Regions from separate parts of the Paenibacillus sp. J31R30 genome, predicted to be linked through region 1. Evidence: riboswitches for the same ligand, from Rfam matches in the RefSeq annotation. Region 1 holds a riboswitch; each other region holds the start of a gene.
The links. A riboswitch is a leader RNA that binds a small molecule or an ion and turns the genes downstream of it on or off. The one in region 1 is predicted to bind cobalamin.
Positions count from the first base shown of each region.

Region 2: another riboswitch for cobalamin. It lies ahead of metE (5-methyltetrahydropteroyltriglutamate--homocysteine S-methyltransferase); the one in region 1 lies ahead of AC58QO_RS31845 (S-layer homology domain-containing protein).
Region 3: another riboswitch for cobalamin. It lies ahead of AC58QO_RS24315 (ABC transporter substrate-binding protein); the one in region 1 lies ahead of AC58QO_RS31845 (S-layer homology domain-containing protein).

Region 1 is NZ_JCAUAV010000020.1:30,936-36,762, reverse strand. It holds gene AC58QO_RS31845 (S-layer homology domain-containing protein) at 1-3,248, opposite strand, end outside; cobalamin riboswitch at 3,410-3,604, opposite strand; gene AC58QO_RS31840 (hypothetical protein) at 3,745-4,023, opposite strand; gene AC58QO_RS31835 (MBL fold metallo-hydrolase) at 4,643-5,266, opposite strand; gene AC58QO_RS31830 (thioredoxin family protein) at 5,286-5,827, opposite strand, start outside.
Region 2 is NZ_JCAUAV010000006.1:232,485-238,311, reverse strand. It holds gene AC58QO_RS21540 (DUF4023 family protein) at 1-21, shown strand, start outside; gene AC58QO_RS21535 (hypothetical protein) at 242-373, shown strand; gene metE (5-methyltetrahydropteroyltriglutamate--homocysteine S-methyltransferase) at 429-2,729, opposite strand; cobalamin riboswitch at 2,881-3,080, opposite strand; tRNA gene AC58QO_RS21525 (tRNA-Arg) at 3,249-3,322, opposite strand; gene AC58QO_RS21520 (hypothetical protein) at 3,488-4,399, shown strand; gene tig (trigger factor) at 4,510-5,811, shown strand.
Region 3 is NZ_JCAUAV010000009.1:13,146-18,972, forward strand. It holds gene cobT (nicotinate-nucleotide--dimethylbenzimidazole phosphoribosyltransferase) at 1-1,037, opposite strand, end outside; gene AC58QO_RS24305 (heme ABC transporter ATP-binding protein) at 1,061-1,837, opposite strand; gene AC58QO_RS24310 (FecCD family ABC transporter permease) at 1,843-2,880, opposite strand; gene AC58QO_RS24315 (ABC transporter substrate-binding protein) at 2,880-3,896, opposite strand; cobalamin riboswitch at 4,062-4,214, opposite strand; gene AC58QO_RS24320 (hypothetical protein) at 4,247-4,774, opposite strand; gene AC58QO_RS24325 (aspartyl-phosphate phosphatase Spo0E family protein) at 4,835-5,092, opposite strand; gene AC58QO_RS24330 (aminotransferase class I/II-fold pyridoxal phosphate-dependent enzyme) at 5,183-5,827, opposite strand, start outside.

The DNA of each region.
Region 1 (5,827 bases):
ACGGCATAATCCCAAAACCCTCCTGTTTCATCAGAAGGATGAATGCCTTGTATGGTTAGTTTAAGAGCTCCCCATTGCATCTCTTTTTGGAATTCGATGCCTTTGGCGGATGTAAACGACTCAAGTGCCTGAAGGACGGTCGCGCCCACTGTGCTGCCCTCGGCAATACGAGATTCTGGCCCCTCAATACGAATACTCACTTGCGGAGTTGCTAACGTCGGTTCAAGCCCTGGTAATGATTTGGTGAAATCATATAATCGCTCTTCCCCAGTGCTGTCTCGAAAAATCTTGTAGGCTACTATGGCCTGCAAAGCTTGTTCGGTTGCCATTCCGTTAGAATTTGCAGCATCCATGGTATGTTTAAAGCCACCATCTTCCACACGGAATTGCAAGAGTCTTTCTACTAAATTCACACCGCTATTCGCTGTATAATTAGGTCCCGTCGGATCTACTCCAGCTGAGGTTAAAGCAATAATCGCTTGGGAAATACTCTCGCTGCTCTCACTGCTCCAAGCAGTTGGGAGCCCCCCGCTTTCCAGTTGATGGTCAGATAACCAATTAGCTGCATGATCAATGTTATCCGCTACGGCTGGGTTGCTACGATAAGGAGCAAGTGCGATTAAAGCCATCGCCGTAATGTCAGAGTCGCTCATATCGCCAAATAAGGAGAAACCACCATCTGTATGCTGCTTAGATATAAGCTCATTAAAAAGCTTTTCTCTTGTCCATAAAGCATTATCAGGTATTTGATAATTTTTAGAGTCTAGCGCGATTAACGCATAAATAAGTCCATTGGTACCATTCGTGGCCATCTGGCTATAGTTATATAATTTCTCTATGAGGTTATATCCGGCAACATTTGTTGCATCGCCACCAGCTACCGTAAAACCTAAAATCGTACGACTTAAGTCAGTTACCGGGTCAAACTCCCCTTGAACTCCACTAACATAGTTTACTAAGTGTTGGTAGTAGGATTCTGGCAGCTTCTGCCCTGATCTTGCTAGACCAATGGCAATCCAGTCATCTATAACCCCTACTCCTTTAGCTCCTGTAAAATAATTTGAAGCAGTATCAATAGCCGTATTTATCTCAGCCAATGACGGTTTATCGTCGTTAGGCAAAGATGGAGCCGCCATTTTTATTCTTTTCCAAACACTATCTCCAGTAATTAGATCTCCTAAAGCAATAATCGCTTGATAGGAAGCGATCGAATCTACACCCAGCGAAGTTTTATACTTAAATCCACCATTGGTACTCTGGTATTGAGACAAGGTATCAATTGGCGTTTTACTGCCTGCTATCCAGGCGGGGCTTGTCAGATCCTCTCCTGCGGCAACTAAACCGGAAATAACGGTTGCATCCGTATTTCCGTTATCATTACCCCAGCCAGCAGCAAACACCCCTGTTTGCAACTGGATGCTTTTCAAATAATGGATTGCCTTCGCAATCGCATCATTAGCGCCCTCAATTTCTCTGGAGCCGGTAAGAGCAATAAGCGCCATGCCTGTATAGTCTGCTAAGCTGCCAAAGGAACCGCTCACTGATTGCATGGCAATCAGCTTCTGAACTGCGCCTTTTTTATCGTATGGCGTAGCCGGATTCGTACGATTATAAATGTTCTCCGCATTAGCCGCATTTAAGGCGATAATCGACCACATTTGCTGATTGCTTAAAGAAGAGAACGAGCCTCCTGTACCTTGCTTGCTTCTCACAAACTCTTCAATAATATTTTGCCCACTCGGTGTTTGATACGGGTTTTTACCTGAACTGATCAAGCCCAGAATAAGTCCAGCATAATCCGTAGGTTGTGAAGCCGTTAACTGTCCTGTATAGGAAGGGAACGTATAACCGTTAACAGATCCCCAACCGCCGAAAACCGCACCTAAATCCCACCAGGAAGTCAGATTTTTATTTTTTACGACATTATAGTAATTTTGGGATTGGTTGAGTAAGTAACCAGCTGTAATCTTATCGATGGAAGCAATGACTCTAATCGTGAAAGGCTTAATTAATGTGGCTCCGCCTTTGGTAATGGTTGCATTCAGGCTAACGACCTTATTATCCGCAGGGAACACAGGCCGGTTAACAATTCCGCTGGAAGTCACTGCTGCGTCGTTCGATGACCATGTTATGGTTGAACCAAATGACCCCGCTATTGGTAACGAGAGGTTATTGGTCGTATAGCTGGTATCGCCGAGCGATAAAAAAGCATAATCAAGATCAACGGCCCCTTGATCGGCAGTAACATCTACGTCGTATTTAATTTTATCCCATACGCTTACACCCGAGACTATTTGGCTTAAAGCGATGATCGCATTTTGCGTTGCGGTGGCATTAACTGTGCCGTTAGTTAGGTTGGCCACTGTACTTGCAAATCCACCAGCTGCCAACTGGTATTTGGCGAACACACTTAACGGATTGACACCATTGACTGTCCAGTCACTGCTAGTCACATCAATGCCAACCGAGGTTAATGCCATAACAGCATTAGAAGTATCCGCCATATTGGAGCCAAAACCGCCTACAAAGTCACCTGAGCTTTTTTGTTGTGTTTTGATATAGGCTACGGCTTTTTGAATCGCTGCATCTACGCCATTCATTTCTCTGGCACCTGCCAGTGCGATTAAAGCAGGGCTCGTACTACTGAGATTGCTCCCAATTGCTCCGCTTGTAGCATTTTGCTTACTAATGATCCAGCTAATTGCAGCTGATTTATCATAAGCTTTGGCGGAAGCCAATTTACCTTCGTTGTAATATTGTGAAGCGTTGGCCGCATTAAGTCCGATAACTGCCCACGCATGGATAGCAAGATTGCTGCTATCGAAATATCCATTCGCATTTTGTTTCTCAACTAGCGCCTGCACCAAATTTTGTCCGGTCGCTGTTTTATACGGATTCCCGCCTACGGACAGCACGCCTAAAATGCGATCCCCAAACCCGGAGGCAGTATTGCTTGTGAAATCTTGCCCGAATTCAACAGGCAACGTATATCCTGTAAAATCACTTCCCCATGCTCCTCTAAAAGACAGTGTGTCTAGGAAGTTGCCCATAACCTTATTCGTTGTACTATCATAATAATTTTTGGCATTCGCCAAATAAACATTGGCAGAGACCGATGTTTCCGAACCTGTATCTGTAGCAGCCAAAGCCTGCTTACTTGAGACGAACAATGTCCCTAATGAAGAAAATAAGAGCATAAAAGACATAAACAGTGCGATAAACGATTTTGACATATAACGACGAATCATCTGCATACCTCTTTCCCTTACTAATTTGTAAACGAAAAAAAACACCTTTCCCTGAGTAACAGAGGAAAGATGTCTTTGTAAGAATGCATGTTAATCCAACGATTAAACATTCTTTTTGGCAAATGCAAAGAAACATCTTCCTCCCATCCTCGTGGGAAAAAAAATAGAATACTTACAAGGCAGGTCTCCTGGCTTCGCTTCATCGCTTATACAATCTCCTTCCCCTCTTGTTATCGAGAGTGGCTATAATTGTAAGCTCAGCGTTACAGTGGCGGGACCGCATCGGATTTCAACCGAACTTCCCTTTTAAGCTTCCGCTAGATTCAGCAGAAAGCACCTAATAAGCTAATTTATGAAATTGTCTGTAATCATGACGAATTGTACATGACTTCATCGTAATAGACAATCCTTTTTTTCAAAACAAAAAAAAGGCAACCCCATCAGGACACACAGCCCTGCGGGATTACCTTCCTCTTTTACCCGTGCAATCCGTAAATTAATACTTACAAATGCTACGCGTAATGATAACTAGCAAAATGAAAAGTACTAGGATACTAGCAGCCGAATTGTTTTTCGGAGGACAAGCAACTGCTTGCGTGTGAACTGGTTTTGGGAATACAAATTCAGTTTGTTGGTAGGACGCGTGCAAGTGGATCGGTTGATGCATAATAGGCGCAGGAGCTGGAAGCGGAGTCGGCATCGGCATTGGCATCGGGGTTGGCATTGGCATTGGCATTGGTTGCATTGGGTAATTCGGAACTTTTATATGTTCCATGAGAGAGCACCTCCTTCATATTTTCCTTACAGGGACTTTCACAAGCTTGCGGTTTAACTTGAAAGTTATTGTTGAAGTTGGGTGAATAGCTTACAACATCAGTCTATGGGGAACCACCTACGTTGCACACGGTAAACACCCAGTTACTTAATAAATTGGGTGGGTGTCATGGGCGAACGAGCATATGCGCGAAACAACATACGAATTAGGCTTAGCCAGCTAGCTTTGGCAACTGCCGCTCATCACCACAGCCTCTCCCATTCCAGCACAAAAAAGGGACGCTCCAGCCATAAATATAGCGGAGCCTCTCTTGAATGCAGCTGTGAAGGCTGCAAAAGTGCAAAAAGACAACCTTTTCTAGCGGCTTGACCGCTCGATCTAAAATACGTGCAAAAAGGCAACTATTTCCTCCGTCACGCCTCTTCTGAGCACCTTTTCGGTCCAAAAGGTTGCACTTTCGCACTTATTTCCCTCCGTTTCGCTCATTTCCCTGAAAATAAGTGCCTTTTAGCAGCTTTGACCACTTACGCGGTCATTTCAAACCTAGTTCACAGATTTCACCTGAACACCCTCTCACAAAAAAAACCGCCCCCTCATCGAGGGAGCAGTCCTACTAGCCTTACACGTATGGGTTATTCTCACGTTCGAAGCCGATCGTTGTTTTCGCGCCGTGCCCCGAATAGACGATGACATCGTCGTCCAGCAGGAACAACTTATCCTGAATGGAATCCAGCAGGGTATTGTTGTCTCCACCGAGGAGGTCGGTACGACCGACCGACAGCTTAAACAGCACGTCACCGCTGAACAGGTGATTCTCATACAAGAAGCTCACGCTGCCAGGAGAGTGGCCTGGGGTGTGAAACACTTTGAGCTGGATGCCCAGAAACTCCAGTGTTTGCCCTTCATCCAGCGCGAATTCCGCAGGATCCGTAACAATCGGAGCGCCAAGATCAGGCCAGCGTGCGGAGCCATTTTTCTTCGGATTCGTCAGCCAATCAGCTTCCAGGTCGTGAATATACACCGGACAGTTCTTGAGCTTACGAATTTCGTCTACACCACCGATGTGATCGAAATGCGCATGCGTCAGCAGAATCGCAACGATATCCATGTCGGCGATCTTTTTGATCAGCGACTTGGGATTCATGCCTGGATCGATAATAATACCTTGATTCGTCTCTGGATTCGACAGTAAGTATGCGTTCGTCTGAACCGGACCTAGAACGAAGGATTGAATGTTGATCATCGTGTTGCCACCCTCACTCTTAGAACGACTCGATCAATGAACGAAGTTCCTTCACAATAACAGCATGATATCCGTTACCTTCGCCATATTGACGGCCCATTTCGGCTCTGGCTACTTGAATTTTTTCGTTATAATCTGCCGCATCGCGATCTGGATTTTCTTTCTTGAATTGCGTCATAACCGCTTGCACGTTCTTAGGACGAGGACCCCAGTGTCCAAGCACGAAACCGCCTGTATCTGTGAAAATAACGATCGGAATCGCACGCCCGCCGCCTGTTAGGAACTGATCAATCACATCATAATTTTGCTCGATAATGAGAACTTCTGTCGGCACGCCGCTATTTTCCAAAGCCTTGAAAACAACAGGCACGTTGCGAACAACGTCTCCACACCAGTCAGCAGCAACAATCAAGCAACGAAGATCATCGCGATTATTGAGGGATTCGAAATATTCCTTATCCTCTTCATTGTCCCATGCGAAACCATCGTAATACGCTTGGAATTGCTCTTTATTTTTCTCCATACCATCGATAAACTGTTGCGGCTTCAAGCCTGTGCGCA
Region 2 (5,827 bases), on a different contig from region 1:
TTGCCTCATAAGATGCACTAACGTCGTTTGGCATGAGCAAGAGCCTGCAGGGAGTAATCCCTTCAGGCTCTTTGTTATACAGGCTCGGAAAGCGAGCTACTGTCAGCGATCGCCGAGAAATAGGCTCAAAGTCCTAGCTTAACCCCGCGTCATCTTTACTCCTAGAATATCCAGCATATTCAGCACGGAACTTCCCATACTAATGTAGCGTTCATTCTATGAGTAGAAGGAGTTGCTTATCATGGGTAAGAAAAAAGGTATGGATCAGAAAACGCAAAGCACCATCGACCACTCGAAGCAATCATCTCGTATTCAATCGAATCTGGATTCCACGGAACCAGGTCACCACCAGCCGAACAGGCCATCTGTGTAAGCGGATGATCTTCAAAACACCCTTGCTTGCAACAGCAGGGGTGTTTTTCTTTATATTAGGAAGATATCAATTCACTGCGGCTTTCTCTAAAGAGCTTGGCAGCCTCGACCATCACGCGTAGCGCAGCAATGGTCTCTTCTTTACCTCGTGTTTTCAAGCCACAGTCCGGATTAATCCAGAACAACTCTGGCTCTAACACCTGAAGAGCACGTTCAATCATTTCTACCATTTCTGTTACTGAGGGTACGCGCGGACTGTGAATGTCATAAACCCCAAGCCCGATTCCTTGGTCATACGTATGCTCCTCGAAGCTGTGGATCAGCTCACCATGACTTCGTGAGGTTTCGATCGAGATGACGTCGGCGTCTAGCGCGCGAATGGCATCAATAATGTCATGAAACTCGCAATAGCACATATGCGTATGAATTTGCGTCTCATCGCTTACGGTTGCCGTCGACAATCGGAAGGCGAGTACAGCCCAGTTCAGATAAGCTTGCCAATCACTTTTCTTTAATGGCAGACCTTCTCGCAGAGCGGGCTCATCCACTTGAATCATCTCAATGCCTGCTTGCTCCAGCGCTTCTACTTCGTGCTGCAGGGCCAATGCGATTTGGTAGGCAACCTGCTCGCGTGAAATATCGCTGCGTACGAAGGACCAGTTCAGAATCGTAATGGGTCCTGTTAGCATGCCTTTGACTGGCTTTGTAGTGAGTGATTGGGCAAATTTCGTTTCTTTGACCGTCATCTCTTGCACGAATTCCACATCGCCGAAAATAACAGGAGGTTTCACACAGCGTGAACCGTAGGATTGAACCCAGCCGTTGGAGGTAAATGCAAAGCCATCCAACTTTTCACCGAAAAACTCGACCATATCCGTACGCTCAAATTCCCCGTGTACAAGCACATCAAGTCCAAGCTCATCTTGGAGTTTAATCCACTCTGTAATCTGCTGTTGAATGAACGATTCATATTGCTCGGGCGTCCATTCGCCGCTGCGCCAATTTTTACGAGCATTCCGGACTTCAGCTGTTTGCGGAAAGGAGCCAATCGTTGTAGTCGGCAGGAAGGGTAGTTGCCATTTCGCTGCCTGAAGGCTTCTGCGCGTTGTGAAGCTGCTGTTTCTAGTGGAGCGTTGTTGACCGATATTTGCAATCGCTTGCTGGACGACAGCCTTATTTCGGTAGGAGGAGGCATTGAGCCTTGCAATGGCCGTTTGATTTATATCTAATTCCAATTGAATGAAATCTTGGCTGTGTTGAATGGCTTTTGTCAAGATAGAAAGCTCTGTCAGCTTTTCTTCAGCGAATGCTAGCGCATCCCGCAATACAGGCTCTAGTTTACTTTCTTTACGAGTTGAAACAGGAACATGCAGAAGGCTAGACGATGGCTGCAGCAGCATACGCTCATAGGGAACGATAGCTTCAAGCTGGGCAAGGAAAGCAAGCTGATTGCTCAAATCCGTCTGCCAAATATTGCGTCCATCCACAATGCCTACGCCAAGTACTTTATCCGTGGGGAAGCCATGTGTTTGAAGATTGCTCAAGTTCAACTCATACCCATGAATGAAATCTAATCCGATACCATGGACGGGAAGGGAAATAAGTTCCTCGTAATGATCGACAGCGTCAAAATACGTTTGCACCATCATTTTAAGTGTCGGAGCAGCTGCCGCAAGCGTACTGTAGATGTGTTTTACACGTCTAATATCTGCTGGACTCAGGGATTGCACGAGAATAGGCTCATCCAGCTGTACCCATTCCACACCTTCCTCCGTCAACTCTGTCAAAATACGTGAATAAAGCGGTAGAAATAACTCGATTAGCCCATCGATTTCTTCAGTTTTATAACCCTTAGCCAGCTTAAGAAAGGTAAATAGGCCAAGAACAACAGGCTTGCCGTTAATGCCTAGCTTTTGTTTAGCCTCTCTGTATGCCTCAAGCGGTTTGTTGATTGTGAGCGCTGGCCGTGCATCCTGTAACTCAGGAACGATGTAATGATAATTGGTGTTGAACCATTTGGTCATTTCACAAGCGGTTGCACCTTGACTGCCGCGAGCCATCGCATAGTAAGTGGCAAGTGGAACTTCGCCGCCTTCATACGGGAAGCGCTTTGGAACTAGTCCGAACATGGTGGACGTGTCCAGCACGTGATCGTACAGGCTGAAATCGCCTACAGGGATAAGGTCGATGCCTTTCTGCTGCTGCAGGCTTAGGTTCTGAAGTCGAATGTCCTCGATTTGCTTTGTAAAATCATGCTCATCCAGTTTGTCGGCCCAGAAGGCCTCCAGCGCTTTCTTCCACTCGCGGTTCTCGCCAATTCTTGGGTATCCTAAATTGCTATTGATCAGTGCACACATGGGATCATCCTCCTCAAATTTTGCTTCAAACGAATCACGGAAAATCAAAAAAAGGGCATCTCCAACCTTAATAAAAAAGGTTAAAGATACCCTGTGTATGTGTATACAGTGTTTACTATCTCTAACACCTCCCTATCTCCCGTAGGTAAAAACAGTGCTGTCAGAATTAGGCAGGTCTCCTGGCTCCAGAATCCTCGTCAAACGCTAGCCTTCCCGATCTTTCGATCAGTGGCACCTTAAGCGTCGACTCCTCTGTTACAGTGGCGGGACCGCGTCGGTATTACACCGAACTTCCCTTTTAAGCTCTCGTTTATTAGGCTAAACAAGAGCACCTATTCCCACAATATGCAATTGTTGAATACTATACATGAAATCTTTAAGTATGCAAAGAGTTTTGTTTTACATCGGCAGCTTCTCCATTTTTCAAAATTCTTCATTGAAAAATAAAGAGTTTAATTGGATCTGCCTGCGAAAAACAAAAAAGACCGCGATTTCTCGCGGCCTTTCCTTTTACATCTACGTCCCAGGAGGGATTCGAACCCCCGACCGCACGCTTAGAAGGCGTGTGCTCTATCCAGCTGAGCTACTGAGACATACCTCACTTCTTACCGCCTGGACATGATCCGTTTGGCGAAGCAAGAGTTATAATATCATATCGATTTATAAGAAGTCAACACTTCTTTTCATATTTATTTTTGCAATCATTTGGGTGATAGAGTAAACTGTCACAAGCGAGACCACGAACTGAGGTGATCCCTATGTCTGACCCTACGGCTAATAATGTCATTCTTTTTCCTAAAACAGAGAAGTACTACGAAGATGAGCTGACGAGGCTGTTGCGCTCCGAGCAATATAAAGAAGCACTCGAGATGCTTACATTCCTCCTGCAGTTTCCCAATGTCGAGTCGAGTAAATCCGAGCAATGGGAAGCTCTGCGCCACTGGCTGCTAACCATGTTTCCGGAAACGATGTTTCCAGCTACAGAGACAGAGGAAGAGGATTCGGAGGAAGAATCCGCCTTATTGCGACAGTACATTCATGATAAAGCAGCCTCGGATGATGGAGCATTCATACGCAAACTTCAAACCATGCTTCATGAGGGTACTTTAGAAGAACAAGTTAGTGCCTTGGAGCAGCTTGCTTATATCGATCAGTCCGAAGTGAGCCAATTCGTGAGGTCCTGGCTTTGCGAAAGGCCCAGACATCCTCATCTGCAATTCAAAGCCCTTCAGACGCTTAAACAAATGGGAGAGCATGGATTCATTGAGTTTCCCAAGCATGGTAAAACGGTTCTCGTCGAAATCGAGGAGACACCTCTGGCAGCGGAGGATTTTCCATTGCGAATTCGTGATATGATTCGCAGAGTCGGGGACATTAGTGAAATAAGCCAGCCTGACTTTGTCTACTTTGCAACTCAGACTTGGCAGGAGTTTCTTGCCTATGCGTATGGCACATCGATTTACACAGAGCTGCTTAGGACAGAAGAAAGTGCAGTAGACGTGTGGGCATCCGCGCTGCATGCGATTTTGCAGGATAAATTATTTGGTACGGTGGATCGAGAAGAGTTGCTAGAAACCTACGGAATAGTGGATGCCATGACGCTGCAATGGAAGCGGGCGCATAACGTGCTTAGCGCATTTGTGAAGCAATTTAGCCCAGATCCTAGCTAAGATCAAAGCTGGCTTGAAATGAAAATGTTATATGGTATAATAGAATGGTTATAATGAGCTTAACGTGAAAAATATATGTCATGGTACATTTTTGGAGGGGAAGGCATAAAATGAAAGCAAGTTGGGAAAAAATAGAGAAGAACGTTGGCGTTCTTGAAGTTGAAGTTGGGGCAGAACGTGTAGCAGATGCTTTGGATAAAGCATTTAAGAAGGTATCAGCGAAAGTGAATGTTCCAGGATTCCGTAAAGGGAAAGTGCCTCGTTCAATCTTTGAAGCTAAATTCGGTGTTGAAAGCTTGTATCAAGATGCACTAGATATCATTTTGCCAGAAGTTTACGTAGAAGCGATTGAAGAGGTTAAAATCGAGCCTGTTGATCGTCCTGAAGTAGATGTTGAGCAATTCGGTAAAGGTCAAGTCTTGAAATTCAAAGCTAAAGTAACAGTTAAGCCTGAAGTAGCGCTTGGCGATTACAAAGGTATCGAAGTAGAAGCGGTTAACGCTACTGTTTCTGAGCAAGAATTGAATGATGAGCTTGCACGTTTGCAACAACGTCATGCTGAATTGGTTGTTCTTGAAGAAGGACAAGCTGCTAACGGCGATGTCGTTATCATTGATTTCGAAGGATTCGTTGATGAAGTAGCATTCGAAGGCGGTAAAGCGGAGAAGTATTCCCTTGAGCTTGGATCTAACTCCTTCATCCCAGGCTTTGAAGAGCAACTAGTAGGTCTTGGTAAAGGCGAAGAGAAAGAAGTTAACGTTAACTTCCCTGAAAACTACCATTCCGAAGATTTGAAAGGCAAAGCGGCTGTGTTTAAAGTGAAACTTCACGATATCAAACGCAAAAACCTGCCTGAGCTTGATGATGAGTTCGCAAAAGACGTAAGTGAGTTCGATACACTTGTTGAGTACAAAGAAGAGCTTCAAAAACGTATGCAAGAGCGTAAAGAGAAAGATTCCGAAGCTGCACTTGAAACTGCAGTTGTTGAGAAAGCTGCTGCTAACGCAGAAGTTGAAATTCCAGGTTCGATGGTTGAAGCTGAGCTTGATATCATGGTGAAAGAATTCGAAAGACGTCTTCGCTCCCAAGGCATGACGCTTGAGATCTACTACCAGTTCTCCGGTCAAAACGAGAGCGCGTTGAAAGAACAAATGAAAGAAGATGCTGAGAAGCGTGTTCGTAACAACCTTGTTCTTGAAGCTATTGCAGCTGCAGAAAAAATCACAGTTTCCGATGAAGAAGTTGACGCGGAACTTGAGAAATATGCACCGTCCTACCAAAAATCAACAGCTGAGCTTCGTGAGCTGTTTGCTTCCAACGGATCTCTTGAAGGTCTTAGCAACGATCTAGTTATCAGAAAAACGGTTGATTTCTTGCTTCAAAATAGCAAGCATGTTTCCGCAGCCGTGTAAATAAGGTAAGTAAAGG
Region 3 (5,827 bases), on a different contig from region 1:
ATGATCTTGCCTGCGGCATCGATCAAGTTGAATACAAGTACAGCTCCCGTACCTTCGCCGAGCCGCATATCCATCTGCAGCATCGCTGCGAGGCCAACCGACTCGAGCAGCTTCGTATGCCCCTGCTCCTGCGATAAGTGCGAGGCGAGCATGTAGGACGCGCTTAGCGGAGCTAATCGGCTCGCCACGAGCGCCGCTGTCGACGAGATGAAGCCGTCGACAACAACCGGGCAGCGATGCTTCGCTGCGCCCAAGATCACCCCAACGAGTCCGGCGATCTCTAATCCGCCGACCTTGCTTAACACCTCAAGCGCGTATTCGGCGGTTGAGCCATCCTTCGCACTTGCACCCGCCCCGCGCAATCCATTCACATCCAGCGCTGTATTCACAACCGACTGCTTATGCAGCCAAGTCGCATCGTCGATGCCCGTTCCACGGCCCACAGCAAGGCCTGTGTCTAACCCCGTCAACGCGCACAAAATCGCTGCGCTTGCCGTTGTATTGCCAATCCCCATTTCACCCGTGGCGAAAAGTCGGTAGCCTTTTGCCACCAAATCGTCCACGATCTCGCTCCCTGCTAGTATCGCCTGAATCGTCTCATCCAGCGTAAGAGCCGCTTCCTTCGCCATGTTGCGCGTGCCCATTCTTACTTTGCGCGAGACGAGATTCGGATGCTCCAGCTCCGCATTGACCCCCATATCCACACAAACCACATCAGCACCGGCATGTCTAGCCAGCACATTAACAGCAGCACCGCCATACAGGAAATTGAGCACCATTTGCGGTGTCACTGCCGCTGGGAAGGCACTAATGCCTTCCTCACAAACACCATGATCACCAGCCATGACAATAACCGCTTTTTTATCAAAAGTCGGCATCACTTCTCCTGTTATTCCTGCAACTTGGCGAGCGATATCCTCCAGCTTTCCTAAGCTGCCTTGCGGCTTGGTCAATTGGTTCAAATGATCGTTGGCTTGATGCGCCACCTCATGATGGATAGGTTCAATCGTGTTAATCAAGGTATGTAATCTGTTCATCCTTATCATCCTCCGGTATTCAATTATTTCCCAGGCTGTAAGATAATCTGCGGCACTTCACTTACGGGGTGCTTCAATACAATCGGCTCTGTCCCGTACACTTCTGCAATTCGTTCACTCGTTATGATTTCTTCTGGCGTTCCAATGGCGGTTACCCGCCCCTCATGTACGATCATCAATCGCGTGCAGTATTGCGCCGCCAAATTCAAGTCATGCAGCACAGCTACGACCGTAAGCGCCGACTCCTGCTGCCAATTTCGAATATAATCCATCATTTGAATTTGATAGCCGATATCTAGAAAGGTGGTTGGCTCATCCAACATAAGCAAGCTCGGCTGCTGCGCCATCACTTTAGCTAGTGCAACACGCTGACGCTCTCCTCCGCTTAAACGCTCAATTGTTCGATCTACGAGCGCTTCTAGTTCAAGCTTTGTAATAATCGCATCTATCAGTCCATCTGCTTCCTTCGAATCCTCGCCAAGCCAACTTTGGAACGGATATCGCCCCATCTCAATGACTTCACGAACCGTAAATCCAACGGGGGGCAAAGCATCCTGCTGAAGAACTGCGAGCCATTTGGCCAGCTCCTTTCGCGAATACGAAGATACCTTCTGACCCTTTAAAAGCACACTGCCCTTCAAAACAGGATCCATGCCTGATAAAAGTCGCAGCAAAGTAGATTTACCGCTGCCATTGGGACCAATAATCCCGAAGAACTCCCCCTGCTGAACCTCAAAACTTATCTGATCCAAGACTTGTTGTTCCTGAAAACTCTGAAAGAGCTGCTCCACTTTAATCATCGTTATCAACCTCTTAACGTTTTCTTATCTTTATGGAGCAGGTAAGCAAAAAACGGTGCACCTAGAAACGCCGTGATAACCCCTAACGGAATTTCCGTAGGACTAAGCAGCGTGCGAGCTAGGGTGTCTGCCCATAATACATAAATCCCCCCGCCAATCGCGGATAAGGGAATAATCAATCGATAATCTGGACCAACCAGCAGACGCACTAAGTGCGGTACGATCAGTCCAACGAAGCCGATAACCCCTGCCACAGATACAGCAGCTGCAGTAATCAACGTAGAAGCGATCAACACAATTAACTTCGTACGCTCCACATGAACGCCAAGATGAGCAGCTTGGCGCTCGCCCAATGCAAGCAGATTTAACGATCTCGCATAGCTTAGAAGAATGACTAGGCCGATCAAGAGATATGGTGAAATCATATACGTATATGACCATCCTCGCATCGCTAGACTGCCCATCAGCCAAAAAATAATCTCATTAATCGTTTGATTCGAAATGGATACCAAGAACGATACGAACGCGCCTAGGAATGCTTGCATCACGACGCCGGATAAAATCAGCGTTTCCATCTTCAGTTTCCCTTCAATCATGGCCAGCTTCAAGACCAAGAACAAGGAAGTTAACCCCGTCACGAAAGCTACAATCGGGATCGACCATTGTCCGAACCAGGCCAATTGCAGCCCAAAATAGATAAGAAATGCAGCACCTACCGATGCCCCTGATGAGACACCAAGCGAGTAAGGATCGGCGAGCGGATTGCGCAGAACCCCTTGGAATCCAGCGCCAGCTATGGAGAGCACGGCCCCAACAAGAATACCCAGCAGCACACGCGGGATTCGTACTTTATTCATAATTTGTTCGGATGACTGCGGCCAGTTCACCTCGATGTGACTTCCTATCCAAGGCAGATGCTTTGCCAGTATCCCCACAATATGCGAAATAGGAAGCTGAGCTGAACCTATGGATAAACTCACAACAATAGAAAGAAGAAGGAGTATAACGCCTACTCCTCCTCCTAGCATCAATTTTCTTTTCATTATTTCACCAGTTCAGGATAGATGCCTTTCGCCATTTCCAATAAACCATCCGTCAATCTCGGACCTGGGCGGCTTACCAAGTTTTGGTCGAGCCCTATCACACGTTTATTTTTCACGGCATCAATGGCATCCCACCCACCGCGCGTACGAATGATTTCTTCTAACGGCTTCTTGCTCTTGAAGTCCACAATCCCATTTGCGAATAAAATGACATTTGGATTCTGTTGAATGATCTTTTCTTCGCTGATTTCGTACCAACCTGCTTTATCGTTAGCAACGTTGATGCCACCTGCGATATTGATCAATTCATCCATGAATTCTCCGCTTCCCACAGTCCAGCCTGGTGCAAATTCCATATATACTTTTTTCTTATTGGGCTGCTTCACGTCTTTCACAGCATCGACGACCTTCTGACGATCTGCTTTCATTTTAGTGACAACCTTTTCCGCTTGCTCCTGATGATCCGTAATGAGTCCGAAGGTTTGAATGTTATTAATGGCATCATCTAACGTTTTGGGCTCAACTTTAAACACATTAATGTTCAATGCACGAAGCTTCTCTACGGATTCTGCACTCATGGAAACACCAGTGAACACAAGATTGGCATTGGAAGCAATAACGGCCTCCATATTGGGTTTGGTGATGCTGCCTAGCTTCGGCTTCGATTTAGCCGCTTCTGGATAATCATCGAAGTCAGATACGCCCACAATATTCGCTTCTAGTCCAATTGCAAATAGTGCTTCTGTCTCTGACGGGGAGACCGATGCTATACGTTCTGGGGCTTTGTCGAAAGTAAATTCTTTACCTGTTGCATCCTTCACTTTCAATGGGTATGTCGTTTTCTTCGCTGCGGCAGGCGCTGAAGATGTAGTCGTGGTTGGTGCCTTCGTCCCCTCACCGCCAAGTTTCGATGGATCCGAGATTTCTGTTTCCTTTTTGGCACATGCTGCTAAAGAAATCGCTGTTGCAACCGCTAATGTGAGAATAAGACCTTTCTTGATCCTGCTTTGTGTCATCAAATAAACCCTCTTTCTTCTTCATTCATTTTCGTTTTCGTTTCCATGCCAATTGAAAAAAGTCCCCTTGTTCACTAGGAACAAGGGGACGATAAATCGCGGTATTGGGCAACGGACCTACGTACGCTGCTTCCTGATTTAACGCGATCCTTTTCCTCGAAGGATGTTGTAACGGCATCATAGGCAGGTATCCTGACTCTCCAGACTTTCGCAAGACTGGATTACAGTGGCGGGACCGTGCCGGATTTGAACCGGCTTCCCCTAAACGAATAACCTTCCATTCGGAAGCTTATTCGTACCTATGATTGCAAATTATACGATCAAGCTATTTGTCGATTATAGACGTTCTCTTACTTTTGCGCAATGATTTTGATGACTTTCAAAGCCTCGTCCATTTTCGGAGCATTCTGAGGAATGAACGCGTACAAACCTTTGCCTTCATAGCCTTGCTCTTTCATCCATTTATTCCCTGTAAGCGGAATACCATATAGATGCTTCTCTGCGGACTTGCCTTCTTCTTTGATTTCGATAACCCCATCAGGGTAATCTGCCGGATTAATCGTGTTGTCTAATGAAACGAATCCCGCTTGGTTACTCAAGCCTTTGAACTGTTCTTCTCCCAAGATGAAGATCCCATTCCCACCAGCAGCCAGCTCGACAATCATTTTTTCCATTGAAAAAATAGGGGATGTATTCAGCTTCACAGTAGGCAATTCGCCTACCTTAGCTTTCAAGGAAACTTCCATCTTCTCTGCCGCTTCACTTGGAAAACCATTAGGTCCCATAATAAATACGGAAACATCTGCTTTCGGTCCACCACATGCAGTAAGCGCCAGCATCATGCCTAACAATACAACGAATAGCCATTTCGCCTTCATGTAAGTATTTCCCTCCGTCGTGTACTCTCTCTTATCGATAGTCGCCAGAAAAGTCGGTTTTCACCGACTTTTCTTTCCAGATGTCATATATTCATTTATTTTTTGATCCAGCATCGTGCTTAATTCAACAACTTCATCAGATGTCATTTCTCTGCCTTCCATGACCATCTGTTCCATTTTACGGCGCAATGTGTTGATCTCTTCTTCTAGTAAAGTTAGGGAATTTTGCTTCTTGGCATGTCTGGTCAGCCAACGCTGTCCGAACTCTTGCTCACGAATTTGAAATTGCTTCTGAAAGTTAGTAAGCTGATATTCCATAAAAGCCACGCTCATCCCTCCTCACTATAAGAATACCAGTTTTAATCGCCTATGAATATATGAATTTGTTACAAAAATATATTGCAAAAGTTATAATTTCCTTAAAAAATTACCAATTCTTTCTAGTGCTTCGTTAAGTTGGGAAACGCTGTAAGCATATGAGCAACGCAGGAAACCTTCCCCGCCTAATCCAAATACATCCCCAGGCACAGCAGCAACTTTTGACTCGTATAAGAGACGCTGTGCAAACTCATCGGAGGTTAATCCTGTAGCCACAATACTTGGGAACGCGTAGAATGCGCCCTGTGGTTCATGGCATTCAAGTCCTACCTCACGGAAGCCTCTAACAACCAATCGTCTCCGTTGATTGTAAGATTCGATCATGCGATCTTTCTCTTCCAATCCATTCGTCAACGCTTCATGTGCAGCTACTTGGCCCATGACTGGCGCGCACATGACCGTATACTGGTGAATCTTGGTCATCGCCGAGATTAGCTCTCGGTGACCGCAAGCATACCCCATCCGCCAGCCTGTCATGGCAAAAGCCTTGGAGAATCCGCTAACGAGAATCGTCCGATCCTGCATCCCTGGAACCGCGGCGAAACTCACATGCTTCTGACCGTACGTTAACTCTGCATAAATCTCATCGGAAATGACGATCAGATCGTGCTCTTCGACAACTTTGGCAATCGGCAGCCAGTCCTCATAAGTCATTATGCCGCCTGTTGGATTGCT